Regions from separate parts of the Clostridium algidicarnis genome, predicted to be linked through region 2. Evidence: a T-box and tRNA genes for the amino acid it is inferred to sense, from the RefSeq annotation. Region 2 holds a T-box; the other holds one or more tRNA genes.

Region 1 (17,425 bases), 630 kb from region 2:
GATACTGTTAAAGATAAAACTCAAGGTTTAGGCGAAAATATTAAAGTTAAGGCTGAGGATTTTAAATGTAAAAGTGCTGAAGCGAAGGCTAAAATAAAAAGTAAATTAAACGAATCAAAAGAAGTTGTAGAAGATGCTGCAGATATCGTTGAAGAAACTGCATCAGAAGTACAAAACGTTGTAAATGAAACTAAGGAAGATGCTAAAGAAAATTATAAAGAAGCTAAATCAAAGATAAAAGATTATGTAGAAGAAAAAAATGATGACTCTAACGCTAATAATTCTGAAAAGTAAAGGAGGTAGATTTTAAGATGTATGTAACATTTTCAGGTTTAGGCTATACAATCTTAGGTATACTAGCTGCTGCTGCATTAATATATTTAATAATGGCCTTAAACAAATTAAGTAAAGTTTTAGCTAGAGTAGACAAAATTCTAGGTGAAAATGAATTAAATATAAATAAAGTCACAAATTACCTTCCTAAAGCTTCCCAAAACATAGCAGAGATTACAGATAATATTAAGGATATAAGCGAAGTTCTAACTACTACAACCGCAGATGCTATAGACATAAAGGACGATGTAGAAGGTTATCTTATTACTTTAAAAGAGATAATATCAATAGTTAAAAATGTATTTTTTAAATAGGCTCTAAAGAGCCTATTCCCTTTTAGCCTTTTTATCATTATTTATTATAGAAACTAATGCTGTTAAAGCTAATAGAGTTATGGTAAACTTCGATTTATTTTTCATTGTTACTCCCCCTTATATCTATAATGTATTATTTTTAGAATTACATTTCTATACGATTCTTCCCCTTATGTTTAGCATTATAAAGTCTGTTGTCAGCATTTCTAAAAACTTCATTTATTTCTTCAGATCCTTTAATCTCATATATCCCCCCACTAATAGTGACCTTAAGACACCTTTTTTCATAATTAAAACATAGGTTTTCTATTCCCAATCTTATTTTTTCAATAAAAGTTAGACTATGCTCTTTATCCATGTTAGGAAGTGAAATAAAAAACTCTTCTCCTCCATAACGACCTATCCATCCATTTACACTATTAACCTCGTTATTTATAAACTGGCTAAAATCTTTTAATACATTATCTCCTATAATATGACCATTTTCATCATTTATTATTTTAAAATCATCTATATCAATCATTACAACTGTACAAGGTATTTTAGATAATTTAACAGAAAGTATATCTACAGGTAATTTATCATTTATATATCTTCGATTATATATACCAGTTAAATCATCTCTTATAATTTTGTTATTCATATCTTTAATGTAGCTTAATATATATTCTTCTGACTTATTTTCTATATCAGCTATAATCCCTATATTGGTTATATCTTTAAATGTTTCAAGTATATATCTATTATCGCTATAGAGTATCTTAGTTGCCATAATTAAAAGAACCTTATTCCCAGTATACTCAATCTTTACACAATTATCTTTTTCTACTAAAGCTCTTGAAGATATGCAGTTCTCACAATGGCTTTTTTTCCTCCAAAAGTCATAGCAATTTTTATCAACAGGAACATTATTAATTCCTTTATGATAAACTACCTTCTTTTTTATAGGATCTACTATTCTTAAATCATCATAAAGGTTTTCTAATAATTTAACATTCTTAATTATATCTTCTAAACTATTCATGATAAACTCACCTTTCAACTACAATATAACATTTATTATATAGTATATCATACCTATATTCTTTTAATAAAGCCTTACTTATAAAATTAAACAATGCTTTAAATATTCACTGCTTATGTTTTGTTTTAAATATTACTTATGTATAAATTTAATTAATACAGTTCCATTATAAGCTACTAAATAAACTACTAAGATTTAAATATCCATATACCCAGGCCTTTTTCTTTGCATAAATTTTCAAAAGCTAAGTCCCGATTTTTATTTACTTTGGTTAAATCTTTTTCATTAATAGGTGTAAGAACTACAACCGATCTTCCATCCTTCAAAACAAAAAAAATATCATTAATATAATACTCTCCATCACTATGCCCTTTTAATCTGAAGTTAAACGTGCTATAAAAAATTACTTCTTCTAGTAACTCTAAATTTTTCAATAAATCTTTTTGATATAAAGACTTATAATATATATTCATATTCAGCTTTTCACTTTTAATAAATTTACCTTTTTTCTCTAAATCCTTTTTTAAATAGTCAATAGTATTTATGATCTTAAATTGTTCTATGCCTAGTATCTTTATATTTTCTGGCCAAAAAACATTTTTATATAATATCTTTCTAAAATCATCTTTTAGTTTGCTTTTATGTAAATTATCTAGAAACTTTTCATAAGATGAGATTACAGATTCTTGTTTCCATTCTTTTGGATTATTATAAATAATCATCATTATTACTTTAACCATAAGTTTTAAATGACTTTTAGGAAATCCCCAATATAAAAATAAAACTAATCTCTCTATAAATGTCCTTTTTTCCTCCATTTTAAGAATATGTGTAATACTATTATATAAGTTTATAAATTTATCTCCACGATCTTCCTTTTGCAATTCTTCGCTTATGGACTCTGCAATCTTATTGATACAATTTTCCATAGAATCTTCAATATAGTTTCTAGGTAGATTATATTCTTTGCTTAAAGATTGAAGCGTATAATATTTATTTACACAATATCTCTTTTTAAAAATTCCTAAAAGTGTTTTATCATTTATTATTAACTGTGCTGATTCATAAAGATTATTTATAAATACTTGTGATTTATTTTTATAATCTTCTTTTAACTTTAAAGGAATCTCCTTTGTACCATTAAAATACTCCATTATAGACAAATTAGATAAATTATTAGCACAAATAGTTTCTTTTATAATATCATTTTTACCATATTGATACTTGCTGAAAATTTCATCATATATGATAGTATTATACTGTTTATCCTCTTTCTTTATGTGTTTTTTTAAAATAAATAAATGTTCCTCACTTAAATCTAATTCTTTTAATGCTTTTAGAGAGTATTGTCTAAGCTGTGGCGCTGTAGTATTTAAATTTTGTATAAGATAGTCTATAGCCTTATTGCAATCTTCTTTATAATAAACAGACATTTTCCTAAGAGCAGATGCGGCTAACCTTTTTTCATTAATGCTTCCATCTTTTATATATTCTATAATATGTACTATATTTTCTACATTTCCGCTCTCCCCTAATTCATAGGGTGTCATATTCAAATCATTAATCATACATATCACCTTTTACGTTTTTATTTTTATGTTAACATATATTGTATTAAAAATAAAATATTATTGATTACACTTAATTTATCTTTTTATGGTTTAAGGTTCTTTTAAGGTTGAGGTAATGTTATTTCTACTTAATGATGCTATAATATATATTAGTATAGTTTTATTATTCTTAAAAATTATACTAATTAATTTAGCAGTCTCCAATAAATAGTTCTGATATTGTTAAATTATAAACATTTATTAATGAAAGGAGTTTAGATAATATGTATAAAATTAAAAATGCTATCCCTAATGTCCTTACATTAAGCAATTTAGGTTGTGGAGTTATGTCTTTGCTTATGACCTTAGATGGAAATTATATTTTAGCAAGCTTATTCATAATAATGGCAGGCTTAGCTGATAGGTATGATGGTAGGGTAGCAAGAGCATTAAATGTATCTAGTGAAATAGGCAAAGAGCTTGATTCTCTTAGTGATTTAATATCATTTGGTGTAGCACCTGCACTTTTAATATTTAATTTATATAGTTTTAAATCAATGGGACTTCTAGGTTACATTGTGTTATTAGCCTTTCCTATAGCTGGTGCTTATAGACTTGCAAGATATAACATCTCTGACTTTGATGGTGTATTTAAAGGCATACCAATAACCTTTGCAGGTATACTAATAGCTTTATTTGTACTTGTTACAAAAGCTAGATTTATGAATCCATCTATAATTGTAATATTAGCAGCAATCTTATCTTATCTTATGGTAAGTAATATAAAATTCCAAAAAAGATAATTATTTGTTTACTTATATTTGCTCAAAATAATATAAGTAACAAATAAAAAACTATCTGTAAAGTTTACAGATAGTTTTTTATTTGTTACTTTGTAAAAGCTTTTCATATCTTTATTTATTAAACTTTGAATTTTGAAACTGATTCTAAAAGCTTGTCTGAATTTTTGCTAACTCCTTCTGCACTTTCAACTATTGCCTCAGAGTTTTCTCTTACCATTAGAGCCTTTTCAGATATGCTAGATGTATTTTCTGCTCCTTCATAGGAGGTGTGAGTTATATCTTCGATGACCTGTAAAAGACTATTTTGGGATTCTTCAATTAATTTTAGCATAGAATTAAAATCCTGCATTGTAGTAGATACATAATCTGCATCCTTACTGTATCCTTGTCCAATACTTACTAGATTCTCATAATCTTTTATAACCTTATTATTTATAAATTCTAATATATCTGAAGAAGACTTCGTAAGTTCTTTTACCCCATCTACAACCTCAAAGGTAACGGCTTTAATCTTGGATACTGTTTCATTTGATTGTTCTGCAAGATTTCTAATTTCTTCAGCAACAACTGAAAAGCCTCTACCAGCCTCCCCGGCCCTGGCAGCTTCTATAGCTGCATTTAAAGCTAAAAGGTTGGTTTTTGATGATATTTCTAATATAGTTTCTGAAAAAATATTTATTTGTTCTACAACCTTAGATTTCTCCATAGCATTTTCTAAAGTTTCTTTGCTCTTTTCATATATTTCATAAGATTCTTTAGATGAAATTTCTGCATGATTTCTTATATTTTCTGCTCTTTCCCTTATTTCATCTGATTGTTTAACTCCTATCTCAGTCTTCTTAGATGAATCTTCTATTATCTTAGCTATTTCATCTGCTGATGAATTCATTTCTTCTGTAGCTGCAGCTGTTTCTTCCATACTAGCTGAGAGCTCTTCAGTACTAGCACTCACATCTAATATCTCATTATTTAATGACATCATGGATTCTGTTATATTTCCCACATTGTTTTTCACAGATAATGCGTTTTCATTAACTTGTAAGATTATACATCTAATTTCTTGAATAAACCTATTTAAACTAGAGGCAAGATCCCCTATTTCATCTTTTGAGGTTATGTCTATTGTTTTAGTAAGGTCTCCACCACTACTAGCTAGTCCATCTAATTCTTTTTGAAGGAGATTAATAGGTCCTGTTACAGATCTAACCACTATGTATATGGCAATAAAACCTATTATGAATGCTATAAGTGTACCTAAAATCATTACAGTTTTAGCTTTTACTTGCCAACTATTCATATCATTTATTTTAACATCTAATTTATCTTTTTCTACTTGTACAAGTTCCTTTGAAATACTCCTTATATCATCCATACTTTTTTTACCTTGTTTTGTACTCATAAAGTATGCAACTCTATCTGGAGGGAGTTCATTTGAATTAACCTTATTTCTTATTCCCATTAAAGCTTCACCTTCTCTTACAATCCAGCTATTCACAGAAATATTAAGACTTGCAAGTCTTGTTTGTTGCTCTTCGTCTCCTTCAGTTAATTCAATTAATCTATCCAAATGTTCCTTTACTTCTAATTTTCCATTGTTAAATGGCTCTAGGTATTCTTTATCACCAGTTATACCGTATCCTCTAATACCCGTTTCCATATCTACAATACTTGTGGTAAGTAAATCTGCTTCTCTTATAATTTCATAAGTATACATGTTCTGGTTTATTTGTTTATTTGTTTTAACGTTGCCATCATAGGCTATAATAATAACAAATGACATAATTAGCATAACAGTTATAAGACCTATTGTAATTTTGCTTTTGATTTTAATATTTTTCATCATAATAGTTTAATCTCCTTCTGTTATATTTTGCTTTTAACACTATGTTAACAATTTTGGATATACTTTTCAATACTTTTATTTTATATCAGTACAGATTATATGTATTTCTTTTGAATTGTTTATATATATATTAACCCATGTTATACTTAACTTATATTTAATTACTTATATATTGAGGTGTAGTATATGTTAGACAGTTTTTTTATTAATATGGTAACTTTTATTTCCTTCCTCTTTTTTAATGGTATGATAATCCCCAAGCTATCCTTTAAAAACAAAAATTTAGATAGCGTAATTTCAGGGGTAACCTTCGGAATGCTTGGCCTAGTATTAATGCATTTTAGCATTTCACTCAAAAATAATACCATAGTAGATTTAAGACATCTTGCTATTATTATGTCCTTTATTTATTCAAATCCCATATCTGGTTTTATAACTACAGTTATAATTATACTTGGAAGATTGTTTATAGGATTTAATTCTACTAGCATTATAGCATCAATAATCACACTAATATTGTCTTTAGTTTGTTATTTAATATCTACTAAAAAGATAACTAGCCTAAAAAAAATTCGATATGCCAATATATCATCTTTAATTTTAATATTACTATCGCTTATACTTAATTTAAAAGATAATAATGAAGTACTGAAATTATTTCCTTTTCACGTTTTATTTTCTACACTATCTTTGTTTTTAGCATACTTAATAGCTGAATACATAAATAATTATAATTCCACTTATAACAAACTTAAATATACCTCATCTCAGCTAGACTCCTTATTATCAAATCTTAATTCAGGAATATTAGCTCAAAATGATCATGGTAAAATAACTTATTCAAATTTAGCACTTATTGATTTATTCGGATTAGATTTGTCACCTAAATATTTAGTGGAAAAAAATGAAAACTATTTCATGGATATTATTAAGTATGAGTTTTCGAATCCTACTTATTTTATTAGTACTATGAGCAAAGTCAAATATAATAAAACTCTTTTTATTAACAATGAGTTTTATCTAAAAGATGGTAGAACCTTAGAAATAGATTACATTCCTATAAATATGGATAACCAATACAAGGGTCACTTTTGGAATTTTAAAGATGTGACCATAAGGAAGAACATAGAACTAAAATTAAAAACCTTGTCTGAAATAGATGGACTTACAGGTATATCGAATAGAAGAGTTTTTGATGAAAATCTATCTCTTTTCTTTAAGCAGTGTAAAGATAGCAAGACCTATTTATCTTTAATAATGATGGATATAGATTATTTCAAGCTTTACAATGATAATTATGGTCATCTTGAAGGAGACCAATGTTTAAAAAAAGTTGCAATGCTGATAAACGAATTGACAAAAAACACACCTTTTTTAGCTGCCCGCTACGGTGGAGAAGAATTTGTAATATTAATGCCCCACAGTAATGATGATGCAGCATTAATTATTTCTAATAGTATTAAAAGTTCTCTAGAATATCTAAGTATTCCTCATTTATATTCTAAAGTCACTCCTATTATCAGTTTAAGCATTGGGATATCCTCAATACTACCAAATGATAATATAACTGAAGATTCTTTAATAAAAATGGCTGATGAAGCTCTTTATCTTGCTAAAAGAAATGGTAGAAATCAAATTCATATATTTAAATAATTCTTCATATAGTTGATATCAATAACTCATATTTATAAAACCTAATCCAGAAATACTATTACATTGAACCTTTTCAATGTAATTTGTGATTACTTTATGATCTTTTATTCTACCCTACAAAAAACACTCTATAAAGTAGAACTTTTCAAAATTCTACTTTATAGAGTGCATTTTAAACCTATATTAATTTTTTAATTATAATTTAAATGAGCTTTTTAAAGAAACTATTCTATTTAAAACCAATTTATCTTCATTACTCTTTTCGTCTACATTAAAGTAACCATGTCTAACTAATTGAAATTTATCTTGAGCTTTTGCATCTTCCATAAATGGTTCAACAAATCCATCTAATATTTCCATAGAATTTGGATTTATTTGTTCTAAGAAATGCTTTCCTTCAGCTCCTTCTTCATCGTCTAATATTAAAGGCTCATATAGTCTAAATTCTGCCTTCTTAGCCATCTTAGCATCTACCCAGTGTATAGTTCCTTTTACCTTTCTCCCTGTGAATCCACTACCACTCTTAGTTTCTACATCATAGGTACAATGTATCTCAGTTACATTTCCCTCTTCATCTTTTATAACATCATTACACTTAACAAAATAAGCACCCTTTAGTCTTACCTCATTACCTAAGTATAATCTATGATACTTTTTTGGAGGGTTTTCCATGAAATCATCTTGATCTATATAAATTTCGCTTGAAAAAGGCACCTTCCTTATTCCTGCTTCAGGGTTATCTCCATTATTTTCTATATCCAGCATTTCTACTTGGTCTTTAGGATAATTTGTTATTATAAGCTTTAAAGGTTTTAGTACTGCCATAGTTCTTGGAACCTTAGGCATTAAATCTTCTCTTATAAAATGGTCTAACATTTGAGAGTCTACAAGACTACTAGCTTTAGCAACTCCAATGGCTCTACAAAAGTTTCTAATAGATTCAGGCGTATATCCTTTTCTTCTAAGCCCCGCTATGGTAGGCATTCTTGGGTCATCCCATCCATCTACAATCTTTTCATCAACTAATAATTTTAGTTTTCTTTTACTCATTACAGTGTTTGTAATATTAAGCCTTGCAAATTCTATTTGTCTTGGCACACTTTTCATTTCACATTCTTTTACTACCCAGTCATAAAGAGGTCTGTGATCCTCAAATTCTAGGGTGCAAATTGAATGAGTTATTCCTTCTATAGCATCTTCTAATGGATGCGCAAAATCATACATAGGGTATATACACCATTTATTCAAAGTATTATGATGACTAGTGTGAGATATTCTATATATTATAGGATCCCTCATATTCATATTTGGAGAGTCCATATCTATTTTAGCTCTTAATACCTTTTCTCCATCCTTAAAATCTCCATCTTTCATCTTCTCAAAAAGATTTAAGTTTTCTTCTACTGATCTATTTCTATAAGGGCTTTCTTTTCCAGGTTCAGTTAAGGTTCCTCTGTATTCTTTCATCTCTTCTGGTGTTAAATCACAAACATAAGCTTTACCTTTTTTAATAAGCAATTTAGCTTTATCATACATCTCTTCAAAATAATCCGATGCAAAATATAGTTCATCCCATTTAAATCCAAGCCATTTCACATCATCTTTTATTGATTCTACATATTCTGTATCCTCTTTAATAGGGTTTGTATCGTCGAACCTCAAATTTGTTTTTCCTTTAAACTCGTCTGCAAGTTCAAAATTTAAAACTATTGATTTTGCATGACCTATATGTAAGTATCCATTAGGTTCTGGTGGAAAACGAGTTACTATTTCTTTATGCTTTCCTGAATCTATATCTTCTTTTACTATGTTCTTTATAAAATTTGAAGTATTATTATTAATCTCCACTTGTGACCATTCCCTTCTTAGTATTCTATTACCTTTTTAATTTAATTCAGCAATTAAAATAAGATCATCTATCTATATACTATATCATAAAAATTAAACTCATCTCATATTTCACTTCTATTTTAAATATTCTTATATAATATAGGCTTAATCTTATTTAGACTAATTCAATTGGTGGAGATAGGGGGGATCGAACCCCCGACCTTTTGAATGCCATTCAAACACTCTCCCAAACTGAGCTATACCCCCATACTTTTACCTTATCTCTAATTATAACATTTTAACATGTCACGAATTAAAATAATTTAACTATACCTATTATATAGTTATTAGGAATAAAAATCTAGTCTATATTGAATTGTGGCTACTTATCTAGAAACTAGGCAATTACATATAATTACCTAGTTGACCTTTAATATTTATTTCTTTCCTCTTTTTTTCTTAGTAAAGAAGAAGTATCTAAGGTTTTAGATTTTTCACTTAAATTTTGTTTTTTATTATCTTTATTAGTATCAATATCTTTTTTATTATTTTCAGTTTCATCTAATGTATTAAAATTTGATTTAACAAAGTCTTTATTAGATACCTTTTCTAACTTACCCTTAATAGTATCTTTATCTTCATTATTAATGTTTTTCTTAAAACTCTTTTTTGATTTTTTATATTGTTTACCTGTTTTTCCCTTCACTTTAAATAGCTTGGTATTTAAATTTAATCTTCTATACGCTATATCTATGATAAATAAAACAAGTGCCATAGATAAAAGTATATTGCTTAAATCTATTCTACTCCATACAGATTCTAAGCTGGAATTAAATATTTCATCAGAAGATTTTACAAAGGTACCTTTAGTCTCCTCTACTAGCTTATCTAATGCTCCTTTATCTTTAAAAAACTTATATTCAGGAGAATATTGCATAGCAATAGTGGTATTTTGACTATTAATTACTTTTTCGTCTTCTATCTCTCTTATATTTAAACTATAAAAGCCTGTTTCCTTAAGATCTAAAACCCCAGAATACTTCCCAGGTTTTGTAACTTCTAAATACAAATCCGATTTTTCGCCTTTTTCACTAGTTACTAAAGCATTCACTTTTTGGCTTTCCCCTTTATTTTTTGTTTCGTATTCTATAAATGCCTGCTTTCCAGTAATATTAACGCTTATAATTCCTTCTCCATCACCATAGCTTTCTATAGACCAGTTAAGTATATTCTGCCATAACTTAGTGGTCTTATTCCAGCTAGATAAATTTTTACTCCATCTTCCAGCCATATCAGAATTCCATGCAACAGATCTTCCAAGTCCATACTGCCAGGCTGTAAGTATAGGATCATCTTCATCTGAAGATAGTATTATACTAGAAGTTTCTTTTGCTGAAGATCCTACATACCCAAGTAGAGTTGGAAACCCATCCTTTGCAACTCCATTTAATATATTATGAGGGCTAGTTAATTTTGGCGTAAACTCCCTATTGTTTAAGTATGACTTCGATGATAAAAAGATCTCTTTTGCAAATATACGTGGGATATCTGTGTATATGTCCGTATGATAGCTTCTTCCTCCACCAAGGCTTGCTAGGTTCTGTAGTAAAGTTTTATCTGCATCTGATCCTACTGACACTGTAGATAAGGTTATCTTTTCATCATTACCAGTACTAAGTACATCTTCGTATTGATTAAACCCATCCTGTCCGTCTGTAAGGAGTATAATATGCTTTATCTTTGCATCGTTATTTTTTAATCCATCATAAGCTTCCTTTAGTGCTGGATAAATACTTGTTCCACCATTAACATCTATACCTCTTATTTTACTTTTTATATCCTCTTTATCCTTACTGTTTTTAATAGGTACTACCCAGTTAAATGAATCATCAAAGGCTAAAACTCCTATATCATCTATAGGTCTTAATGTTTCTACAGCTTTTTCTGCGGCCTCTTTAGCTAATGCAAGTTTTGTTATATTCTCTCCGCCACCCATACTTCCAGAATGATCTATTACAAGAGCTAATGCCATTTTAGGTATTTCCTTTTTACCACGCATATCCATGTAAACCGGAAGTACCTTTTCAAAAGGTGTATTTAAATAGCCTCCTAAAGCAAAAGAATCTTCTCCCCCTGTAGCTATAAAAGATCCGGCATATTCCTTAACATAATCCTCTAAATTATCTACAAACCCCTTATTAATATCATCTATATGTACATTAGCAGTAATTATAGATTTAAACTCTAGCATTTCCTTAAGGTTTCTTGGTGCTTCTTTTGAATTTATCTTACTGTAATTCACAGAAAGCGTAGAAAATATATTTTCTAATTCTTTTCCTTCTCCATCTTTACTTTCAATTAATAAGATTTTTGGTTTTTCTTCTGCGTTAGTAAATGTAAGATATTCATTATTCTTTACTTCACTGTCTAAAGTGGGCTCAATTACTACCTTATAACTTTTAAAGCCTCCCGAGTCTTGAATATCTTTAAAAACAAAGTTATTTTTTCCTTTTTCAACATCTACACTTTGCTCTGCCTTTTTAGTTCTATCTGAATATAGCGAAACCTTAGCAGAAGTTTTTACATTGCTTTCTATTGTTATAACTACTGAAAATTCATCACCTATATTTATACGTTCTGGTATACTTACCTTATCTACGTATACTTCAGGCTTTTCACTTTTATTTACTTTATAAACCTTAACCTCTACATTTTGAGTCTCTAATGATGAAGCTGTTTTAAGTAAACTTCCTTTATTTTCTTCACCATCTGTTATAATTACTAGTCTTTTAGCACTTTCTTCTGGAAAAGTTAATAAAGCTTTTGTAATAGCATCCTCTATATTTGTAGAAGTTGATGTAGAAAGTGGTATGTCTGAAATACCGTTAAATGCATTTCCCTTTGAAAAAAACTTTTCTAAAATTGTTCCATCTCCAAAAACCATAACCCCTGCCTTATTCTTTTTAGGCATACTTTCAATAGATTCCTTTATAAATTTTTCGCCTTCCTCTTTAAATTCTTTATTTGATTCTGAAACGTCAAATAAAAACAACGTTGAAGTATCTTTTATATTTAATTTAATAGTTATGCCAGAAAGAGCTAAGCATAATAATGTAAATATTATTATCCTAGAAATGGCTGCTAATGTATTCCTTTTTCTAAATGTTTTTAAATCTTTAAATGTGTATATAACAATTGCTACAAAAACAGGTATGAGGAGTAAAAATATAGGTCTTATTATCTCTAAGTTCACTAATTTCTATTGGTTAAGAAAGCATTAAAACTTAACCATACTCTCCCTTCTATCTTTTTAGATCTAATCTTTGCTTTTTCCTAATATCCCTTTAAATATAAAATCCACTCAATAAAAATAATTATTAAAGATAGTATTATTAAATATACCCTAAGGTTTAATCCACCTTTTATAGATTTGTTTTCTTTTAAATTATCTATTGATTTGTTTTCTTCTTCAATGTTTGACTCACTATCTGTTGGAAAGTTTACTGTAAATGATGTTTTTATACTTTCCTCATTTATGTTTTGAACTACCTCATAAATTCCTATAATATCTGTTCCTCTATATGGCTTTAAAGGAAACCTTAAATCTATAATCTCCTCTTCACCTTTAGGATTTGTGATCTTAACTGCTTCACCATCTACTCTAGCATTTATCTTAACCTCTTCTCCTGATTTAAAGCTATATTTATCTAACATTCCATTATCTAAAAGTCTTCCTACTACATTATGAATTAATATAGGAAATTCAGCTTTAAGTGTCAAATCTGAGTTATGAAGATCAAAGCCTAAAACCCCTACAACCTTTCCATTATAATTCCCTATGAATCCTAGGCTGTCTTCTTCTACCCTTAAAAATTCCTCAGCCCAATTTGGTTTTTCTATTTCCTTATAACTTTTAATAGCAAATTTCAACCCTTCAGTATACTTACTAAGGCTACTTTTAGTTACTACTCCATCCCCTCCTTGAAGCTCTTCTTTAACATTAAATATAGAATTACTTTCAGGATTTATAAGAAGTAGATTTCCGCCCTTTGGAATGTTTGTTGGTGTTATATTATCGAATATATAAAGATCATATTTATCTTCTTTATTTATATTTGATTCTTCATTTGTCTTATAAATATCTATACTAGGTATAGTTTGCAAAGCTCTTTCTAGAAATATATTTTTTTCTGTAACAAGAAGAACCTTTTTCTTATCTTCATTCAATACCTTTTCAAATATAAAATTATCTTCTTTTATGCTATCTTCTTCTGTAAGTTCTGCTTTAAGTATATCTCCTTTAAAGTATATTTTATCAAAGAGAACATTTTTACTTTCTTTTGGATTTAAAGTTATAGATTTTATATCTAAAAGTTTCTCATCCCCATATAAAGCTACATCAGAAGTGTATTCATAGCTTCCCCTATTAGTTACCTTAACTAGTACCTTAAGTTCTTCTTTATTTTCACTATAAGAAAGAAAATCTAATGATGCATTACTTGACTTTTGTGTTAAATCAACTACTTTACCATTTATGTCTTCTATATCTAAAGCTTTATCAGTGAAAAATATAGCTTCATAGCTTTCGCTTTCCTTGGTTAATGCTCTTATAATAGCTAAACTGTCCTCTATATTTCCACTTACAGACTTTATCTTTATAGATTTCACCCTATCTTTTGCTAAACTTTTATCTTTAGAACTAGAAAGCTCTATAGAAGGCTTTTCTGCTACATTTATTATTGTAACTTCTGCATCTGTATTTATAGAATCTATGTACTCTTCAGCACGTCTTTTAGACTCTTCAATTCTTGTAACATCCCCATAGGTTGCAGTCATACTACCAGTGCTATCCATTACTATTATTATATTTTTATAATCACTACCCATCATAGATAAAAATGGGTCTGTTAATGCAAAAGTTAAAAATAGTATAGTTAAAAGTTGTAGTAAAAGCATTATATTATATCTTAATTTTTCAAAAGGAGTAGATACTTCAACATTCTTATATACTTCTTTCCATAAAAACGTACTTGGTATAATATGATCTTGTGACTTTTGTTTCAAAAGATATAAAAATATAAGTAAAGGGATAAAAGTCAAAAATATAAGTGGCCATGAATTTACAAATTTCATACTCTCACCCCTATCTTTTATTTATTAGTCCTTGAACTGTTAAATCTTTAAATACTATCTTCTCAATAGAATCTTCAGAACTTATAGGTACATAAGTTGCGCCATACTTAGTTGCTATGCTATTAATATCTTCTTTAAAGGTTAATAGCTTCCTTTCATAGATATTTAATATTGAAGGATTTAAGTTTACTCTAACACTTTCATCACTTTCAGAATCTAATAAATTTAGATTTCCATTTAACGTAGGGTAAAGCTCTTCTTTTGATAATACATGAATTAAAATTACCTTTTGCTTTTTATACACCAAATACCTTATAGATTCCTCTAAAGATTCTTTATGAAAGAAGTCAGATATCAAAATAGATACCCCTTTTCTTTTTGGTCTAAAATCTTTTATAGCTGAATATATACTATTTGTGCCTTTAAATTCTATTTTTGAAAGCTCCCTTAATAAGTCTTGTAATAAAGGCTTACCTGCTCCAGATTTTATATTGCTTAACCCTTCACTACTTATTAAATTTACACAAACCCTATCAAGATTATTTAGTATTATATATGAAAGTGCTCCTATTATCTTAAGGGCTTCATTAGACTTTTTATACTCACCAAAATCCATAGACTTACTACTATCTATAAAAAAGTTAAATTCAGCTTCCCTCTCTTCCATAAATAACTTTATAAATAATTTTTCAGATCTAGCATAGGCATTCCAATCTATACGCCTTATGTCATCTCCTGGTGTGTACTCTCTAAAATCCGAGAACTCTAGGGATGTACCTTTTGAATTTGATTTTCTTCCTCCCTTATTACCAAGGCTTAATCTCATATTTAGATTTATATTTATATTTTGTAATCTTTTAAAAAAATCTTTATCAAATAAATCATAGTCCATATTCTATACTACCTTTATTTCTTCTAGGATACTTTTTATAATATCATCTGGATTAATCCCTTCAGAAAGTCCTTCAAAGTTAAGAAATATTCTATGCCTTAAGGATGGATATGCCACTATCTTTATATCTTCAAAGGATACATTAAATCTACCTTCCATCATAGCCCTAACTTTAGCAGCTTTAAATATAGCTTGAGCTCCTCTAGGGCTTGATCCTATGCTAATATACTTTTTAGTAACCTCTGGAGAATTCTTTAATTCTGGGTGCGTTGCTAAAATTAGTTTTAAGGCATATTCAGAAACTGCATCAGATATAGGTATTTCTTTTGTAATCTCTCTTATACTAAGTATATCTTCTGCATTTAATATGGCATTAATTTTCACCTTTTTATTTGTAACAGTTATATCCATTATTCTTTTTAATTCTTCTAAAGAAGGAAACTCCACAAATACCTTAAACAAAAACCTATCTAGTTGTGCTTCTGGAAGAGGATAGGTGCCTTCCATTTCAATAGGATTTTGAGTTGCTAAAACCATAAATGGTTCTGATAACTTATAAGTATTTTTACCTACAGTTACAGTCTTTTCTTGCATAGCTTCTAATAATGCTGACTGAGTTTTAGGTGTTGCCCTATTTATTTCATCTGCTAAAACTAAGTTCGCAAATATTGGTCCCTTTTCAAATCTAAATTCATTTGTATCATTTTCTTTAACTATCATGTTAGTTCCTACCACATCAGAGGGCATTAGATCTGGAGTAAATTGTATTCTTGAAAAGGAAAGATCTAATACCTTAGATAAGACCTTCACAAGTTCAGTTTTACCAAGCCCTGGAACACCCTCAAGTAGTATATTCCCCTCACTTAAAATACCTACTATAACTTGCCTTATTATATCCTTTTGTCCAATTATGCCTTTGGATATTTCATCTTCACAAGACTTTATCTTATCTATAACCTTATCTATATACTCTTTATTCAATTCCATTATTTCACCCCATATTATTGTAATCCTTCAAAATAGCTTTTTATTATATCTTTTAATGCTTCCGGTATTGTTAGATTATTGACACTATCATAGGCCTCTTTAGTATAATCTCCTATTACTTTATCATAATTTATAGATTCTCCTCTTTTTTCTATACCTTTATCTGAATCTACTGTTTGTGATGAAGAATTGTTATTTTTGTTTCCTGTAAGATTTTCGTCATTTCCTTCATTTCTATTTGGAATAAATACCTCTTCTTTATTTAAAGGAGTGCTAGTATCAGTTTTATTTATACCGTTCTTGCTTCCTTTATTAAACCCTTCACCTTTTCCCTTTTCACTACCTTGACCTTCCCCATTACTCTTACCTTCTCCTTGGCCTTCACCAACGTCTTCGCCTTGACCTTTTTCCTTGCCTTCACCACTTTGTTCCTTCTTTTCACCCTTATTATCACCCTTTGAAGCTGTTCCTTCTGTTTCATCCACCAAAGATTTTAAGGCTTCACTAGTTTTCTTTTCGTTTTCATCACTTATATTTCCCTCTTTAACATCCTTTGATATATCTCTTAAAGCTTCCTTTAAATCTTCATCATCAATATTCAAAGAAGCCTCTTTAAGAGACCTAGATATTTGACTTTTTTCTAAATCGCCTAAAGATGATACACTGCTTTTAATATCTTTTAACGCCTTATCTATGCCTTCTTTATTCTTATCAGCTAACTGCTTTGAAAGGTCCTCCATAAATTTATCTTCTGAAAACTTATCCGCTAATTTATTTAAATCTTTATTAGCCTTCTCTTTTCTTTCCTCTTCCCCCTTGGGGCTTATATCCTTTTGGACATTTCTAAGTATCTCCTGCTTTTCCTTACTAAGACTAGGATCTTTAGCTTCTTTTTCAAGCTTTTTATCTAATCTTTCTAAAGATTTTTCTATATCTTTTTCTGTTTTTGCAGTTGTTATTTCTTTTTCTGTCTTTTCTAAGACTTCTATTATCTTTTTCTTTTCATCTTCACTAAGTTTATCTATTTTTTGTATAACCTTTTTTTGTTCTTCTATTTTATTTA
Region 2 (17,425 bases):
ATGCATACAATAAAGGCAGTTATGGTATCTACATTGTAATTTTACATTAAAATTTAGTGTGTTAATTAAAAGAGCCTATTTAAAAAGTAGGCTCTTTTAATTATTATATAATAAAATTTAAGCATTGATAAAAGTAATGGGAATTAAGATTTGTATAGATATTATATATAAGCAGATTAGCATTGATACAAGTATTTTAAGGTAAATTATGATATGATTTTTAAGGGATGTGAATTTTATATCCTAAAATTGTTATTATATAGGGGGAATAATTATGAAAAGGAACAAAAAATATCTAATTTCTACATTATTAATGGTACTGACTTTAAGTATAGGTTTATTGGGATGCACAAAAGCTAAAACGGAAGCAAATAAAGTGGAATCGAAAAAAGATTATAATTATTACACTGCAGAACAACTAAAAAAGAGTATAGAAACTAAAGAAGATATAATAATTTTAGATATTCAGGTTAAAGAAGAATATGATAAGCATCATATCAAAGGAGCTATGCCAACTTATGCATATCCAGTAAAAAGTGATGAAGATAAAAAGAAACTTGAAAACGTATTAGAAAAGTTAGAAGGTAGTAAACCAATAGTTATTGTATGTCCCAAAGGTGGCGGAGGAGCTGAAAATACACATAAATATTTAACGGAGAAAAAGATAAGTAAAGATAGACTTTATATCTTAGAAAAAGGACAAGCAGCATGGCCATATGAGGAGCTTTTAGAAAAATAAAACATAGGGATATAAATTTAAAAAGTAAAGAGAGAGTAACAATTAAAAACAAACTGTGCTTTTCTCTTTATTTTTATATTCTTTTATAAAATAAAAAGGCGGGGGAATGTTTTGAATAAGAAAAAAAGATCTATAATAATAAAAATTCTAGTAATATTAGCGATTCTATCTTTATATTTTTTAATACCTTCTATTAAAAACACCATAGATGATATGGTAAGTGTATTATTGAAGCTTAATGTAGAGTCGGCAAAAGATTACATATTATCTTTTGGAATATGGGCTCCAATTATTTCGTTTTTATTAATGATACTTCAATCTATAGCAGCACCTTTACCAGCATTTATAATAACATTTGCTAATGCAGGTCTATTTGGGTGGTGGCAAGGTGCAATATTATCTTGGGTTAGTGCTATGGTAGGAGCTGTACTATGTTTTTATATTAGCAAATTACTAGGAAGAGAAGCAGTAGAAAAGATAACTAGCAAATTTGCACTTGAAAGTGTAGATGATTTCTTTGAAAAGCATGGCAAGTATGCAATATTGATAGCTAGACTTTTACCTTTTATTTCTTTTGACCTAGTAAGCTATGCAGCTGGGCTTACATCAATGGGGTTTTGGTCATTTTTTTGGGCTACAGGAATTGGACAATTACCAGCAACTATAATATATTCTTATGTTGGTGGGATGCTAGTTGGTGGAACTAAAAAACTGGTATTTGGATTACTCATTTTATTTGCTCTGTCAGTTTTGATTTATCTAATTAAGAGGGTATGGAATGAAAAAAATAAGCTGCCTCAAAAAATATAATAGTTTAAGATATAACATATATTTTGCTGAAGGCAATGATATACAATCTACTTATTATGCTGCTGTAAGTAGAATTTTTAGAAGAAATATGTTGAAAAATCTAATAGGATATTAACTAGTTACTTTTTTAGAGGACTAAGATTACTAGGTATAAGCTTAGAATATATATTATTTTTTTATTTTACGGAGGGGTTTTATGGGGCATATTTATTTATCAAAAGAGTTGCAAAAGGACATAGAAAAGAGTTTTCAAAATTGTACTGGCTGCAAAGCTTGTATGACTAACTGCCCTATGCTAAAAGCATTTTGTAGTTCACCTAAAGAACTCTTAGGTAAACTTAGTCAAAATAATGAAGTTGAAATTATAATGCCTTATTCTTGTGCAATGTGTGGGTGGTGTAGTAAGGTATGCCCTGAAAACATAAATTTCAAAGAATTATTTTATGATATGAGAAAAGAGATAATAAAAGGCAATAAAAGACTAAGACCATCAGGATATAATGTTGTAAAATATCATCAAAAAAGCAGTTTTTCTAAGATGTTTACAACTTATAGTAGATCCATGAAAAAGGGATCAACAAAGCAGAAGAAAAGAGTATTTTTACCGGGATGCAGTTTATCTTCATACAGTCCTAAGCTTGTTGAAAAAACATACCAAAACTTAAAAGAGAACTTTAAAAACACAGACATAATTTTAAAGTGTTGTGGTAAGCCTACTTATGATATGGGCGATACTGATGGATTTAAAAAATACTTTAATTCTTTAGAAGAAGATTTAAGAGCTATGGGTGCTGATGAAGTAGTAGTTGCCTGTGAGAATTGTTTTATAACATTAAATAAGAACTTAACAAATATAAAAGTCAAGTCTCTTTGGAACATTATAGCAGAGGTTGGAGTGCCACAGGAACTTAAAGGAATATATAAAGGGATAGATGAGATATTTTATATTCATGACCCTTGTTCTATAAGAGAAGAAGAGGGTATACATAATTCTATAAGAAATATATTGGCTCAACTAGGGATTAAAAGTAAAGAATTTAAATTTTCTAAAAGTAACACAGTCTGTTGTGGATTTGGAGGTATGATAGCAGTAACAAATAATCATGTTGCCTCAGAACAAATGAATAAGAGGTCAAAAGAAGCGAAAGGAGAATATATTGTATCTTACTGTCAAAGTTGTGTAGAAGCCATGAACATAGGTGGAGGAAGGGCTATTCACATATTAGATTTGCTTTTTAATGATGAGGTTATAAAAAATAAAAACTTTATACAGGTTAATAAGGATTCTATAACTAAATGGAAAAACAGATATGAATTGAAGAAGATAATAAATAAAATGAAGTAAAAGGTGGTTTTATGAAAAAAGATTATATTAAGGTTTTAAAATATATTTTAAGTGTAATTTTAATTGTAGTAGTTGTTTATTTTTTATATAATTTAAATAGGTTTAAAACCTTTTCCTCTATGGATTTAAAAACATACTTATTAAACTACGGTAATATGGCACCTATACTATACATAATTATGTTCACATTAGTACCACTTACTTTATTTCCAGACTCAATATTAGCTATAGGTGGAGGTTTAGCATTTGGACTAATTAGAGGAAGTATTTACACTCTTATTGGTGCAATGATGGGAGCTAGCCTATCCTTTTATCTAGCTAGGTTTTTAGGAAGAGACTTTATAAGAAAAATTACCAAACATAAGTTAGCTCACTTTGAAGATTCGCTAGAAAAAAATGGATTTATGCTAATTTTAATTTTAAGGATGATACCATTATTCCCATTTGATGTCATAAGCTATAGTGCAGGGATTTCTAAAATTAAATTTAAAGATTTTATCTTGGCAAGTCTAATAGGAATTATACCTGGAATATTAGTTTATACTAATTTAGGAGATAAATCTGAAACAATAGGATCAAAATCATTTTACGCATCAATTTGTTTTTTAATATTGCTTTTTGCCATGTCATTTATATTAAAGGATAAATTATTTTCAAAAAAATTAAAAGAAGTTACAAAAGAATAATATTAAAATGATATTTTAAAGTGTAAAAAAAAAGAAATTAAAATAATCAAATATGGGTAGCTTTAAATAAGGAGAGAATAAAATATGTTTAAAAAATTAGGAGCAGGTATAATAATAGCAATTTTATCATTAAGCCTAATTTCCTGCGGGGGAAATAAAAATAAAGATGCAAATAATACTGACTTAAAAGAGTCTAGCTGGGAGAGTATCTTAAGTGATAGTAAGGGTAAAAAGGTTAATATATATATGTGGGGAGGAAGTGAAAGCACAAATAAGTATATGGATTTATGGGTTAAGCCACAAGTAAAGGATAAGTTTGATATTGACTTAAATAGGGTACCAATTAATGATGCAAAGGATATGACAAATAAACTTATGACAGAAAAAGATGTTAATAAGAATTCTGGGACAATGGATATATGCTGGCTTAATGGAGAAAACTTTAAAATGGTTAAAGATAATTCACTGCTTTTAGGAAGCTTTGTAGATAAACTTCCTAATTACAATAAGTATGTAGATAAAAATGCAAAAGACATTACTACTGACTTTGGTGAGGATACAGAAGGATTAGAGGCTCCTTTTGGAAAAGCACAATTTGTTTTTATATATGATACTGAGAAGGTTAAGAATCCACCAAAATCCATGGAGGAATTTAAGCTTTGGGTTAAAGAGAACCCTGGAAAGTTTACTTATCCTGCACCACCAGATTTTACTGGAAGCGCTTTTGTACGCCAAACACTTTTAGAAACTAGTGGAGGATATGAAGCTTTTTCTCCCAAACTAAACGAAGAGAAATTTTCTAAGGATTCAGAGTCTTTATGGAATTATTTAAATGAAATAAAGCCTTATTTATGGAGAGAAGGTAATACCTATCCAGAAAGCTCTTCAAAGCTTGATCAATTATATTCTAATGGAGAGATATGGATCACTATGTCATATAATCCAATACATGCAGCCAATAAAATAAAAGAAGGTGCATTTCCTAAAAGCACCAGAAGCTTTGTGCTAGATAAGGGTACACTTTCCAATACCCACTATTTAACAATACCTTTTAATGCACCAAATAAAGATGCGGCTATGGTGGTTATAGACTTTATGATTTCAAAAGAGGCTCAATTTAAAAAGATGAGTCCTGATATATGGGGAGATGGAACAATTATAAGTTCAGATAAGCTATCTACAGAAGAAAAGAAAGAATTAAATGATATAGATAGAGGAGAAGGAACCCTTTCTTCAGAAGAACTAGAAAAACATAGGGTATCTGAAATATCATCTTCATATATAGATATAATAGAAAAGTATTGGATGGAAAATGTGGCAAAAAACTAAACCTTATATATTAGTATTGCCATCCTTTATATTAGTAGCTGCATTAATGGTAGGAGGTATATTTCAAGGTATATTTCAAAGTATTTTTATTTTAAACACTAATGGAAATAAAGGTATTTCATTTTCAGTATATAAAAAGCTGTTTAAGTCAAAAGCTTTCTGGGATTCTTTTATTGCTACTATTAAAATTTCAGCTGTAAGTACAATAATATCTGCAATTTTAGGTATTATTATAACTTTACTATTATTTTTATTAATAAGTGAAAAAAAGAGAAAACAATCTATATTATTATGGAGACTTTTGCAAATACCTATGTTATTTTCTTATTTAACTTGTGCTTATGCTATGTTTTTATTCTTAACTCAAAGTGGATGGGTATCTATATTATGCTATAATCTTGGACTTATAGCTGATATGTCTGAATTCCCAATATTGGTTAACGATAAAAATTCAATTGGAATAATAATCGCATATGTTTGGAAGACAACGCCTTTTATAGTGCTTATGCTTTATCCTGTACTTTTAAAAGTACAAGATAATTGGATACAAGTGGCAAGGATATTTGGAGCAAATATCTTTAAGACTTTTAGTGAGATAGTTTTTCCTATGCTAATAGCACCACTTAGAACTTCAACATTTATAGTGTTTACTTTTATTTTTTCAGCTTTTGAAGTACCCTATTTATTAGGAATGACATATCCTAAAACATTAGGGGTTTATTCCTATGAATTATATATGAAGGGGGACTTTTCTGAGAGGCCTATAGCTTTAGGCATAAATATAATAATATTTATATTTATAATGTTTATTAGTGCTGTTTATTACTTTTTTAATAAAAAGCATAAAGATAAGGTGGACAATAATTAGTTATGAAAAGAAAGATTTTAAATATTTTAGTGTTATTTATTATTTTATCAATTATATTAATAGGCATTATGCCGATAGTATTGCTTTTTATAGTAAGTTTCTCATCTTTTTGGAGGTGGCCAGATTTATGGCCAGTAGAGTTTAATATAAGACCGTGGAAATATGTATTTACAGGATACTCAGCAACTATAATAGCTATAAAAAACAGTTTTATTATAGCTATTATAGTCAATATTATAAACATTATTATTGGAATACCAGCAGCAGACGCACTTGCTAGATATGAATTTAAGGGTAAAAAACTGATGAAATTTATACTTATAGTTCCTATAATAATTCCTCCATTAACTATACTTATGGGAATTCATAAAACATTTATAGGATTTGGACTCACTGAAAATACAGTAGGAGTAATATTAGTTCATATTATGTCCACCTTGCCATATATGATTATGGCATTGGAGATTAGTTATAAAAATCTAGGTTTTAAATGGGAGGATGCAGCTAAAGTTATGGGTGCAAGCCCATTTAAAAGGTTTTTAAATGTAACACTTCCATTTATATTACCAGGAGTTATAGCTGGCTCTAGTTTGACTTTACTTATATCTTTAAATCAATATATAACAACTTTGTTTATAGGTGGTGGAGAGATATTGACACTTCCTATATTTATGTTTCCATTTATAAGTGGAGGCGATAAGTCTATTGGTGCTGCATATTCTATATTATTTGCATTGTTGTCATTTATTTCACTTTGGATTTTAGATTCATTTATAAAAAGGCATTATAGATAACAATAAAACAAATAGGATTGGAGGAATTTTATTAAGAATTAGTTATATAATTCGTAATAAAAAGTATTATGAACAATGTAAAGATAATAAATATACAAAAAACATATTTGAGTAATAAAACTTCAAACGAAAGATCATTTGATCTAAATATACCTAGGTTAGAGATCAACGAAGGAGAATTTTTTGGATTACTTGGACCGTCAGGTTGTGGTAAAAGTACTATGCTAAATCTTATAGCAGGACTTTTAGAATTAAATAGTGGAGAGATATATATTGGGGAAGAAAACATAGTAAGTACTCCTACGGAAAAAAGAAATCTTGCCATGGTTTTTCAGGAATCGCTACTTTTTCCACATATGACCTTGGAGGAAAATGTGGGATTTGGACTAAAGATGAGAAAAGTTCCTAAAGAGCATAGGAAAATTAAAATTAAAGAGATATTGAATATAGTAAACTTAGATGGTATGGAAAAAAGATATCCAGATCAATTAAGTGGAGGACAAAAACAAAGAGGTGCTATAGCAAGGGCGCTTGTATGTAGCCCAAAGCTTCTTCTCATGGATGAACCTTTTAGTGCGTTAGATCCAAAGCTTAGAGAAGATATGAGAGAATTCACTAAAAGGTTACATAGTAAACATAAGATAACTACTATATTTGTAACTCACGATAAAGAAGAGGCATTTTTTTTGTTTGATAAAATGGCTATAATGAATGAAGGCAAAATAATTCAAGTGGGAAGTCCTAAAGATTTATATGAAAATCCTGAGAGTTCATTTGTAGCAGAGTTTTTAGGAATTAATAATATATTTTATGGTGATATAAAAGATAATATATTTTATGGTAAAGATTTCATTCTAGGTTTAGGTGAAGTTAAATGTAAAATAAAAAAGGATTATGAAAGTAATATTCGTATGAAAAATGAGTATATGAATTATAAAGGAATATATTTAGCCATAAAGCCAGAAGGATGTGTGGTATATAAATGCTTGCCACAGGATCCATTGTTAAAAAAAGATTATGGATGGATTAAGGGTAAGATAGAAAATGTATCTTATATACAAGGATTCTTAAAATTAAGTATAAAAATTTCTAAAGATTGTAGTGTAGAGGTACTACAAAATTATAATAAAGATGTGACATTTTGTGTTGGTGAAAAAGTAATATTAGGATATAATTTTAATAAAATAAACATTATTAATTAGGAGGAAAACATGCTTGATACATATGGAAGAAAATATGTAAATCCATTAATCAATTTAGTTGCTAAATTTTTATTAAATATAAACTTAACCCCAAATAACATAACTTTAATAGCTTTTATTATTGGAATAGCTTCATCTGTATTTATATACTTTGATTTGCCTATAGTAGCTATTTTTGCGTTATGGTTTTCAGGATTTTTGGATGCAGTAGATGGTGCTATGGCAAGAAAGAAGGGAATTACAACATCAATTGGAACCTTAATGGATATAACTTTTGATAGGATGGTTGAAATGGGTATAATTTTAACCCTTGCTATAAAATTCCCTAACGATATATTACATCTTTTAATTCTCACTATATGTATTTTGATTTCTATGACTTTGTTTTTAACCGTTGCAGCATTAACAGAGAAAAAAGGCATGAAGTCCTTTTATTATCAAGCAGGATTTGCAGAAAGAACTGAAGGCTTTATTATGTTTTCACTTATGATAAATTTCTCTCATAATTTAGTATTTATAACGGATATATTTTCATTAGCAGTAATTATTACAGCATTTCAACGATTTTTAGAAGCAAAGAGGATATTGAAGTAAATATTAAAGTTGTATAGAATTATTACAAATTTATGTATATATGATAATAAAGATGATATAATTATTATGTGTAAAATAAGATTGTAAGGAGAGATTGATAAATGAGTAAAATAGTTATTGCTTTAGGCGGAAATGCTCTTCAAGCAAATCCAAAGGATACTTCTGCAAATAGTCAATTGAATACAGCAAAGGATACAGCAAAATATTTGGTAGATTTAGTAGAGGAAGGTCATAATATTATAATAGTTCATGGAAATGGACCACAGGTTGGTCAAATAGTTTCCACCTATGAGTCTTCAAGTAGCAATGTGATGATGCCTTTTCCGGAGTGTGGTGCTATGAGCCAAGGATACATAGGATACCATCTTCAACAAGCTATAAAAATTGAATTAATGAAAAGAAATATAAATAAAGATGTAGTTACATTAATTACGGAAGTTGTAGTTGATGAAAAAGATGAAAATTTTAATAATCCATCTAAACCAATAGGTTCATTTTTTACAAAAGAAGAAGCAGAAAAGATTAGTGATGAAAAAGGATATATATTTAAAGAAGATGCTGGTAGGGGATGGAGAAGGGTTGTGGCATCACCTTTACCTGTTAGAATAGTGGAGGAAAACTCTATAAAAGCTCTAGTAGATGCAGGCCATATTGTAATTACTGTAGGCGGTGGGGGTATACCTGTAATAGAAAAGGATGAATATCTTAAAGGCGTAGATGCGGTAATAGATAAAGATTTTGCATCAGAAAAATTAGCGGAAATATTAGATGCAGATAAACTGCTTATTTTAACAGCCGTAGAAAAGGTTTATATAAATTACGGAAAACCAGAAGAAAAGTCTTTAGACAAAGTAACTGTGGAATTAATGGATAAATATATGGAGGAAGGTCATTTTGCGCCAGGGTCTATGTTGCCAAAAGTTAAGGCAGCTATAAAGTTTGCGGCATCTAAGGAAGATAGAGAAACTGTAATAACATCATTAGATAAAGTAAAAGAAGGTTTAGAGGGTGTTACAGGCACATCTATAAGTTTATAATTAATTTAATAAAATATTTTAAGTTAAAATATAATTAATATAAAATCAGTATATAAAAATTATTTTGTAAAAGAGATAAAAGGATATCCTAGATACGTAGGATATCCTTTTATCTTTATGGTAAAATAAATATAAAAGAATATCAATTATTATATTGAAAGAGTGATTAATATGAGGAAACCTTTAGCAGATAAATTAAGACCTAATGAACTAAATGAGGTAGTGGGTCAAAAACATATATTAGGAAATGGAAAGATCTTAGATAGAATTTTAAAAAGTGGACGTATTACTAATATGATATTTTATGGACCACCAGGGGTAGGTAAGACTACTGTTGCTAATATAATTGCAAAAAAAAGCAATAAAACATTTTATAAGCTTAATGCAACAAATTCTAGCTTGAAGGATATTCAACAAATTGTAAGTACGCTAGATACTTTTGAAGGTATAAATGGAATACTTCTTTATTTAGATGAGATACAAAACTTTAATAAAAAACAACAACAATCTTTACTTGAATTTATCGAAGATGGTCGGATTACGCTTATAGCTAGTACTACAGAAAATCCTTATCATTATATATTTAAAGCTATTTTAAGCAGATCCACTATATTTGAATTTAAACCTGTAGAAAAAGGAGATATGAAAATTGCTATAGACAGGGTTATAGAAATAATAAATAAGGAAGAAGAAAATATAAATGTAGAGGTAGAAGATGAGGCAAAAGAATATATTGTAGATGCTTCTAATGGAGATGTGAGAAAAGCTATAAATGCTTTAGAAATTGGAATATATTCAACTCCACCAAATGAAAAATATAGTGTGATTATAGATTTAAATATTGCAAAAGATAGCACTCAGACTAAGGTTATATCCTACGATATGTTAGGCGACAACCATTATGATATTTTAAGTGCTTTTCAAAAGTCCATAAGAGGAAGTGATGTAGATGCTGCACTTCATTACTTAGCAAGATTAATTAAAGCTGGTGATTTGATATCTATATGTAGAAGAATATTGGTTATAGCAAGTGAAGATATAGGTCTTGCATATCCTAATGCAATTGCCATGGTTAAAAGCTGCGTGGATTCCTCTATGACGTTAGGCTTCCCAGAAGCAAGGATACCCTTAGCACAGGCTGTTATATTATTAGCTACGTCTCCTAAATCTAATTCTGTAGTAGTTGCTATAGATAGAGCACTTGATGATTTAGAAAAAAAGGAAGTTGGAGATATTCCAATTCATATAAAAGATGCTCACTATAGTGGAGCTAAAAATTTAAATAGAGGAGTGGAATATAAATATCCACATAATTATAAAAACAGTTATGTGCAACAACAATACCTACCAAATAATGTTAAAGATAGCGTTTATTATGAATATGGGAATAATAAAATGGAGAGGACATCTAAAGAATACTGGGATAAGATTAAATAGGTTTAAAAATTAATCAGCATTTAGTATTGAGATATATCATTATTAAAGGATAGTATTATTACAATATGTTTAATTGTATAAAGATAATATTAGAAACATTAATTAATAAATAATCTGAAATTTTACTATCTAAATCATTGTTGACAATTCTAGTCGGATTTGATAAAATTATCATGAAAACCAAGTGAAACACTCAACATTAATAGGAGTGATTAATATGAAACTATCTACCAAAGGCAGATATGGTGTAAAGGCAATGCTTGATTTAGCTGTAAATTGTGATGAAACACCTATCTCGATTAAAAGTATATCAGAAAGACAAAATATATCAGAGTATTATCTTGAACAGTTATTTTCTCCTCTTAGAAAAGCAAATATAATAAAGAGCGTAAGAGGTGCAAAGGGTGGATACATTTTAAATAGAAAACCGGAAGAGATAACTGTTGCAGATATTATAGAAGTTTTAGAAGGACCTATAGAAATTTCAGATTGCGTTGAAGGTACTCATTGTAATAACATGGATTGCTGTGCTACAAGACTTCTTTGGGCTAAAGTAAAAAATAGCATAGACAGTGTTATGCAATCTGTTACTTTAAAAGATATGGTAGATGACTATAATAGAATACAGTCTTCAAGCCAAGAAATTAAAATTGAAAAGTAAGGGGCTGGTAATATGCAAAAGGTAGTATATATGGACTATGCTGCAACTACGTATACAAAAAAAGAGGTATTAGATGAAATGATACCTTATTTTGGCGAACATTATGGAAATCCTTCATCGGTATATTCCATATCAAGAGACACAAGAAAGGTTATAGATTCAAGTAGAGATAAGGTAGCCAAGGCTATAAATGCCGATAGAAATGAAATATTCTTTACAGGTGGTGGAACTGAGGCAGATAATTTCGCTATAAAAGGATTTGCATTTGCTAATTTTAATAAGGGTAACCATATAATAACAAGCAAAATAGAACATCATGCTGTACTACATTCCTGCGAATATTTAGAAAAACACGGTTTTGAAATTACATATTTAGATGTGGATGAAGAAGGATTTATAAATTTAGAACAGTTAAAATCTGCTATAAAGGATAATACTATATTAGTTTCAATAATGTTTGCTAATAATGAAATTGGAACAATACAACCTATAAAAGAAATAGGACAAATCTGTAGAGATAAAAATGTTGTATTTCATACTGATGCAGTTCAAGCTGTAGGACATATACCGGTAGATGTTAAAGAAATGAATATAGATATGTTGTCTCTTGCAGCACATAAATTTTATGGGCCTAAGGGTGTAGGTGCTTTGTATATTAAAAAAGGAATTAAAATTGATAATTTAATTCATGGCGGAGCTCAAGAAAGAGGTAAGAGGGCAGGGACAGAAAATATAGCAGGTATAGTAGGGCTTAGTAAGGCTTTGGAGATGTCAGTAAATGAAATGGATAAAAGCAGTAAAAGACTTACAATATTAAGAGATAAGATTATAACTGGGCTTATGGAAATACCTCATACTAAATTAAATGGACCTATAAGCGAAAATAGATTACCAGGAAACGTTAATGTATGCTTTAGGTTCATAGAGGGTGAAGGTATCTTGTTATCCTTAGATGATAAGAATATTTGTGCATCTAGCGGTAGTGCCTGTACTTCGGGGGCCCTTGATCCATCGCATGTCCTCTTAGCTATAGGTCTTAATCATGAAAGAGCACATGGTTCATTAAGATTATCTATAGGTGATGGAAACACAGAAGAAGAAGTAGATTATTTATTATCTGTGGTACCTAAAATAATAGATAGACTCAGAAATATGTCACCTTTATGGCATGATTTTATTAAAAAGGGGGAATTTTAATATGTATAGCGATATGGTAATGGATCATTTTAGAAATCCAAGAAATGTAGGTGAAATAGCCGATGCAAATGGTATTGGGGAAGTTGGAAATGCTAAATGTGGAGATATAATGAAGATATATATGAAGGTTGAAGATAATATAGTAATAGATGTTAAGTTTATGACTTTTGGATGTGGATCAGCTATAGCATCATCAAGTATGGCAACTGAACTTATAAAGGGAAAGTCTTTAGAAGAAGCATGGAAATTAACTAATAAAGCGGTTGCAGAAGCGTTAGATGGTCTACCAGCAATTAAGATGCATTGTTCAGTTTTAGCAGAAGAGGCAATTCATAAAGCTATAAACAATTATAGAGAATCTATTGGGCTTAAACCATGGGATTACAAAGAACATAACCATGATGAATTACATAGCGAAGTTCATGGATAATAGATATTAAATATATAAAAATAATACCCGAACTCGGGTATTATTTTTGCGTTATTAGGCAAAATATATATATGTATAACTTAAGAGTAATAAGAAAGGTATTTAAAAGATAGGATGATTATAATATGTGGAGGTATAAAGATATAATTTTTAAAAAGGTTATAGATAAAGATGGTAAGAATATGGGTGAAGTTAAAGATGTCTTAATTAACTTTTCAAAAGCTAAAGTTACAGGATTTGAAGTATCCTCCCCATCTTTAATGGCAAAGGATATAAATATTTCTATTAAAGATATAATATACATAAATGAAAGAATAATAGCGAAGGGTAAATGTAATGATAGCTTCTTAGAATTTAATAGTATAAGACACTTAGAAGTTATAGATAAGGATGACAATATAGTAGGATTTTTAGAAGATATAATAATAGACCCAGAAGATTACACTATAAAGGCAATGGTAATATGTGAAGGCTTTTTATACAAGTTATTTAGCCACAAAAAGATAATATCACCAAGAAACCTTATACTAGGTGAGGATAATATAATTATTTGTGAAAGGGAAGGAATAGAATTTATGAACTTACCAAATAAAAGGTTATGGTAAGCTCTATTATTGAGGTAAAAATATGAAGGTTTTAAATAAAAAGATAAAATACTTAGTTATATTTATAGTCTTGTTATTACTATTTTATATTTTATTTTCTATTGATATAGTTAGAAAATTAGGTGGTATAGCTATATTTTCATTTATGCTAGCCTATAGCCTAAAACCAGTTCATAAAAAGGTTATGCAACTTGGAATAAACAAAAAGATTTCTGCAATATTTGTTATAAGCTTTTTTTTAGTGTTATTTATATTTTCATTTATTACAATAATCCCTATAATAATTAGAGAAAGTAAGAACCTATATCCAAGGTTAGAGTATATGGATAGTTTTATAAGTAATATATATGGAAAACTAAAGTTATCTAACAATAAAACCCTAATGATATTAGAAGAATTAATAGGAGAAAAAATAAATAGATATGTAGTTGATATTTCAAGTAATACGGTAGAAAGAATAATAGAAATTGGAGAAAACTCTTTAGGCTATGCTGTGGTTCCTGTTTTATCTTATTATTTTTTAATAGATGAAGAAATTATATTAGAGAAACTTCTTATGATTTTTCCAGTTAAAAATAGAAGAGTTGTAACTAACATAGCTAAAGATATAGACGAGATTTTAGGACGATATATAATAAGTCAATTTATACTTTGTTTTGTAATTTGGGCTTTTACATTTATATCATTAATCATTTTTAAAATAGAATTTCCTTTATTATTATCTCTGATAAATGGACTATTTAATATAATACCTTACTTTGGACCTTTATTTGGAGCTATTCCCATTATAATCATGGCTTTATTTAAGTCTACAGAAAAGGCATTATGGATCACACTATTTTTATATATAATTCAACAAATTGAAGGAGATGTTGTATCCCCTAAAATCATAGGCTACAGCACATCTATGCATCCTATGATAATTATACTATTAATACTAGTAGGAGGCAAACTAGGAGGGCTATTAGGGCTTATTATAGCAGTACCTATAGGTGTTATTATAAAGGTTGTTTATGAAGATATAAACTACTACTTATTTTAAAAAAATGTTTTTTGAAATATTGACATAAATATAAGTATAATCTATAATCTTCATATAAATAAATATTTTAGCTGTGAAGAGAAAGAGTAGTCTTATTAATTTATGTAGAGAGGAAGTGTTTGGTGGAAACTTCTTAAGTTAAAAGATGAAAGCTATCTCAGAGCTAAATATTAAAGAGATGCATTTAATATGCATAATTAGGGTGGTACCGCGGAAGTGTAACTTTCGTCCCTGTCTGGGATGAGAGTTTTTTTTGTTCCAATTTTATAAAATTTATATTAGGAGGCATATGTATATGAAATATATGAGTTTGAATGAGTTAAGAGAAACGTATTTGAAGTTTTTTGAGACTAAAAACCATTTAGTAATAGAAAGTTTTCCACTAGTTCCAAAAGAAGATAAGAGCTTATTACTTATAAATGCAGGTATGGCGCCATTAAAACCTTATTTTACAGGAATTAAAACTCCACCAAGTAAAAGGGTAACAACCTGTCAAAAGTGTATTAGAACAGGAGATATAGACAATGTAGGTAAGACATCAAGGCATGCTACTTTTTTTGAGATGTTAGGTAACTTTTCCTTCGGGGACTACTTTAAAGATGAAATAATACCATGGTCTTGGGAGTTTGTTACTAAGGTTTTAGATATACCAAAAGATAAATTATATGTAACTATTTATGTAGAAGATGATGAAGCTTTTGATATATGGGTAAATAAAACGGATATAGATTCAAGCCGAATATTTAGATTAGGAAAAGAAGATAACTTTTGGGAGATAGGGCAAGGACCTTGTGGACCATCTTCAGAGATACATTTTGATAGAGGCGAAGGTGAAATAAAAACTAATGAGGATTTTATTGAGGCTTCAGAAAATGATAGAATAGTGGAATTCTGGAATCTTGTATTTACTCAATTTAATAAAGATGAAAATGGCGTATATAATAAGTTAGATCATCCTAATATTGATACAGGTATGGGACTTGAAAGAATCGCTACAATTATGCAAGAAACAGAAAGTATATTTGAAATTGATAGTATAAAGGATATATTATTGGAAGTAGCAAAGATATCAAAAGTTACTTATGGAAAAGATAAAAACATGGATATATCCTTAAGAATAGTTGCAGATCATGCTAAAAGCGTGGCTTTTTTAATAGCAGACGGCGTTCTACCTTCTAATGAAGGTAGAGGTTATGTATTAAGAAGACTTCTTAGAAGAGCTGCAAGACATGGAAGACTTTTAGGGATAAAAAGAACATTTATTAATGATATAGTTGAAAAGGTAATAGAAAATTATGGCGGGGCATATAAAGAATTAATAGATAAAAAAGATTATATAAATAAGGTCATACTACTAGAAGAAGAAAGATTTAATGAAACAATTGATGCTGGTATAGACATATTAAAAGAATATATAGAAGAATTCCAAAAGGAAGGCAAAACTTCTTTAGAAGGAATTAAGGCTTTTAAACTTTATGATACCTTTGGATTTCCATTAGAATTAACTGAAGAAATATTGAATGAAAAAGGTCTAACGGTAGATACAGAAGGGTTCAATAAAGAAATGGAGCTTCAAAGAAAAAGGGCAAGAGGGGCTAGAAATGAAACAAACTATATGGGAAGTAATAGTGGTATACTAGAGAATATAGATAAAAATTTAACTTCTAATTTTGTAGGATACAAAAGCATTAAAGATTGTTCGAAGGTACTTCTTTTAATAAAGGGAGAAGAAAATGTATCTACTTTAAAAGCTGGAGAAAGTGGCATTATATTAGTAGAAAACACACCCTTTTATGCAGAAATGGGTGGCCAGGTAGGAGACCAAGGAATAATTGAAAATAGCTTGTTTAAGGCAGAGGTTTACGATTGTAAAAAGAACATCTCAGGAAAAATAATGCATTTTGTTAATGTTATTAATGGAGAAGTATCCATAAATGATGAGGTGAAGTTAGTATTAAATAATAAAAGAAGAAAAGCAATTTGTAGAAACCATACAGCTACTCATTTATTACATGAAGCTTTAAAAAGAGTTTTAGGAGAGCATATTGCACAGTCTGGATCTTACGTAGATGAGGATAAATTAAGATTTGACTTTACTCATTTTTCAGCAGTTACATCCAAACAAATAAAAGAAGTAGAGATGCTTGTTAATGAAAAGATAATGGAAGCATTCCCTGTAACTACAGAGGAGATGACTATAGAAGAGGCTAAAGATACTGGAGCTATAGCTCTATTTGAAGATAAGTATAAAGAAAATGTAAGGGTTGTATCTATAGAATCATTTAGTAAAGAACTTTGTGGAGGAACGCATGTTAATAATTCTGGAGAAATAGGGTTGTTTAAAATTTTATCTGAATCAGGGGTAGCTTCAGGAATAAGAAGAATAGAGGCTATAACTGGATTTAAGTCTATAGACTATCTTGAAAATAAGGAAATGCTAATAAAAGAAAGTTCTTCAATTTTAAAATGTTCAGAAAGGGATCTTATAGTTAAAATTAACAGTAATATTGAAGAGTTAAAGGATAAAGAAAAAGAAATTTATCAGTTAAAATCTGAACTTGCAAAAGGATTAGAAGATGAAATGTTAAGTGATGTAAAAGACGTTCTTGGATTTAAGATAATAACATCGGAGCTTCACAATATGGATTC

Evidence for each region. The T-box of region 2 lies ahead of alaS (alanine--tRNA ligase). A T-box ahead of a tRNA ligase gene usually reads a tRNA of that ligase, here a tRNA-Ala.
Region 1: it encodes a tRNA-Ala, which carries the amino acid that the T-box ahead of alaS (alanine--tRNA ligase) is inferred to sense. The anticodon was not compared.

What each region holds. Positions count from the first base shown of each region.
Region 1 covers NZ_JNLN01000001.1:2,203,090-2,220,514, reverse strand. The annotation lists gene BV55_RS0110520 (YtxH domain-containing protein) at 1-294, shown strand, start outside; gene BV55_RS0110515 (hypothetical protein) at 312-647, shown strand; gene BV55_RS0110505 (GGDEF domain-containing protein) at 793-1,671, opposite strand; gene BV55_RS15155 (HEAT repeat domain-containing protein) at 1,860-3,239, opposite strand; gene pssA (CDP-diacylglycerol--serine O-phosphatidyltransferase) at 3,506-4,024, shown strand; gene BV55_RS0110490 (methyl-accepting chemotaxis protein) at 4,143-5,867, opposite strand; gene BV55_RS15150 (sensor domain-containing diguanylate cyclase) at 6,114-7,520, shown strand; gene BV55_RS0110480 (glutamine--tRNA ligase/YqeY domain fusion protein) at 7,716-9,368, opposite strand; tRNA gene BV55_RS0110475 (tRNA-Ala) at 9,541-9,617, opposite strand; gene BV55_RS0110470 (VWA domain-containing protein) at 9,781-12,603, opposite strand; gene BV55_RS0110465 (vWA domain-containing protein) at 12,684-14,483, opposite strand; gene BV55_RS0110460 (DUF58 domain-containing protein) at 14,494-15,375, opposite strand; gene BV55_RS0110455 (AAA family ATPase) at 15,379-16,362, opposite strand; gene BV55_RS0110450 (hypothetical protein) at 16,377-17,425, opposite strand, start outside.
Region 2 covers NZ_JNLN01000001.1:2,835,705-2,853,129, reverse strand. The annotation lists gene argF (ornithine carbamoyltransferase) at 1-39, shown strand, start outside; gene BV55_RS0113685 (rhodanese-like domain-containing protein) at 275-739, shown strand; gene BV55_RS0113680 (TVP38/TMEM64 family protein) at 851-1,549, shown strand; gene BV55_RS15625 (hypothetical protein) at 1,518-1,664, shown strand; gene BV55_RS0113670 ((Fe-S)-binding protein) at 1,746-2,894, shown strand; gene BV55_RS0113665 (TVP38/TMEM64 family protein) at 2,906-3,580, shown strand; gene BV55_RS0113660 (ABC transporter substrate-binding protein) at 3,665-4,909, shown strand; gene BV55_RS0113655 (ABC transporter permease) at 4,893-5,777, shown strand; gene BV55_RS0113650 (ABC transporter permease) at 5,780-6,571, shown strand; gene BV55_RS14965 (ABC transporter ATP-binding protein) at 6,640-7,773, shown strand; gene BV55_RS0113640 (CDP-alcohol phosphatidyltransferase family protein) at 7,783-8,367, shown strand; gene arcC (carbamate kinase) at 8,469-9,404, shown strand; gene BV55_RS0113630 (replication-associated recombination protein A) at 9,576-10,841, shown strand; gene BV55_RS0113625 (RrF2 family transcriptional regulator) at 11,059-11,502, shown strand; gene nifS (cysteine desulfurase NifS) at 11,515-12,699, shown strand; gene nifU (Fe-S cluster assembly scaffold protein NifU) at 12,701-13,129, shown strand; gene BV55_RS0113610 (PRC-barrel domain-containing protein) at 13,255-13,734, shown strand; gene BV55_RS0113605 (AI-2E family transporter) at 13,757-14,776, shown strand; T-box leader at 14,841-15,012, shown strand; gene alaS (alanine--tRNA ligase) at 15,072-17,425, shown strand, end outside.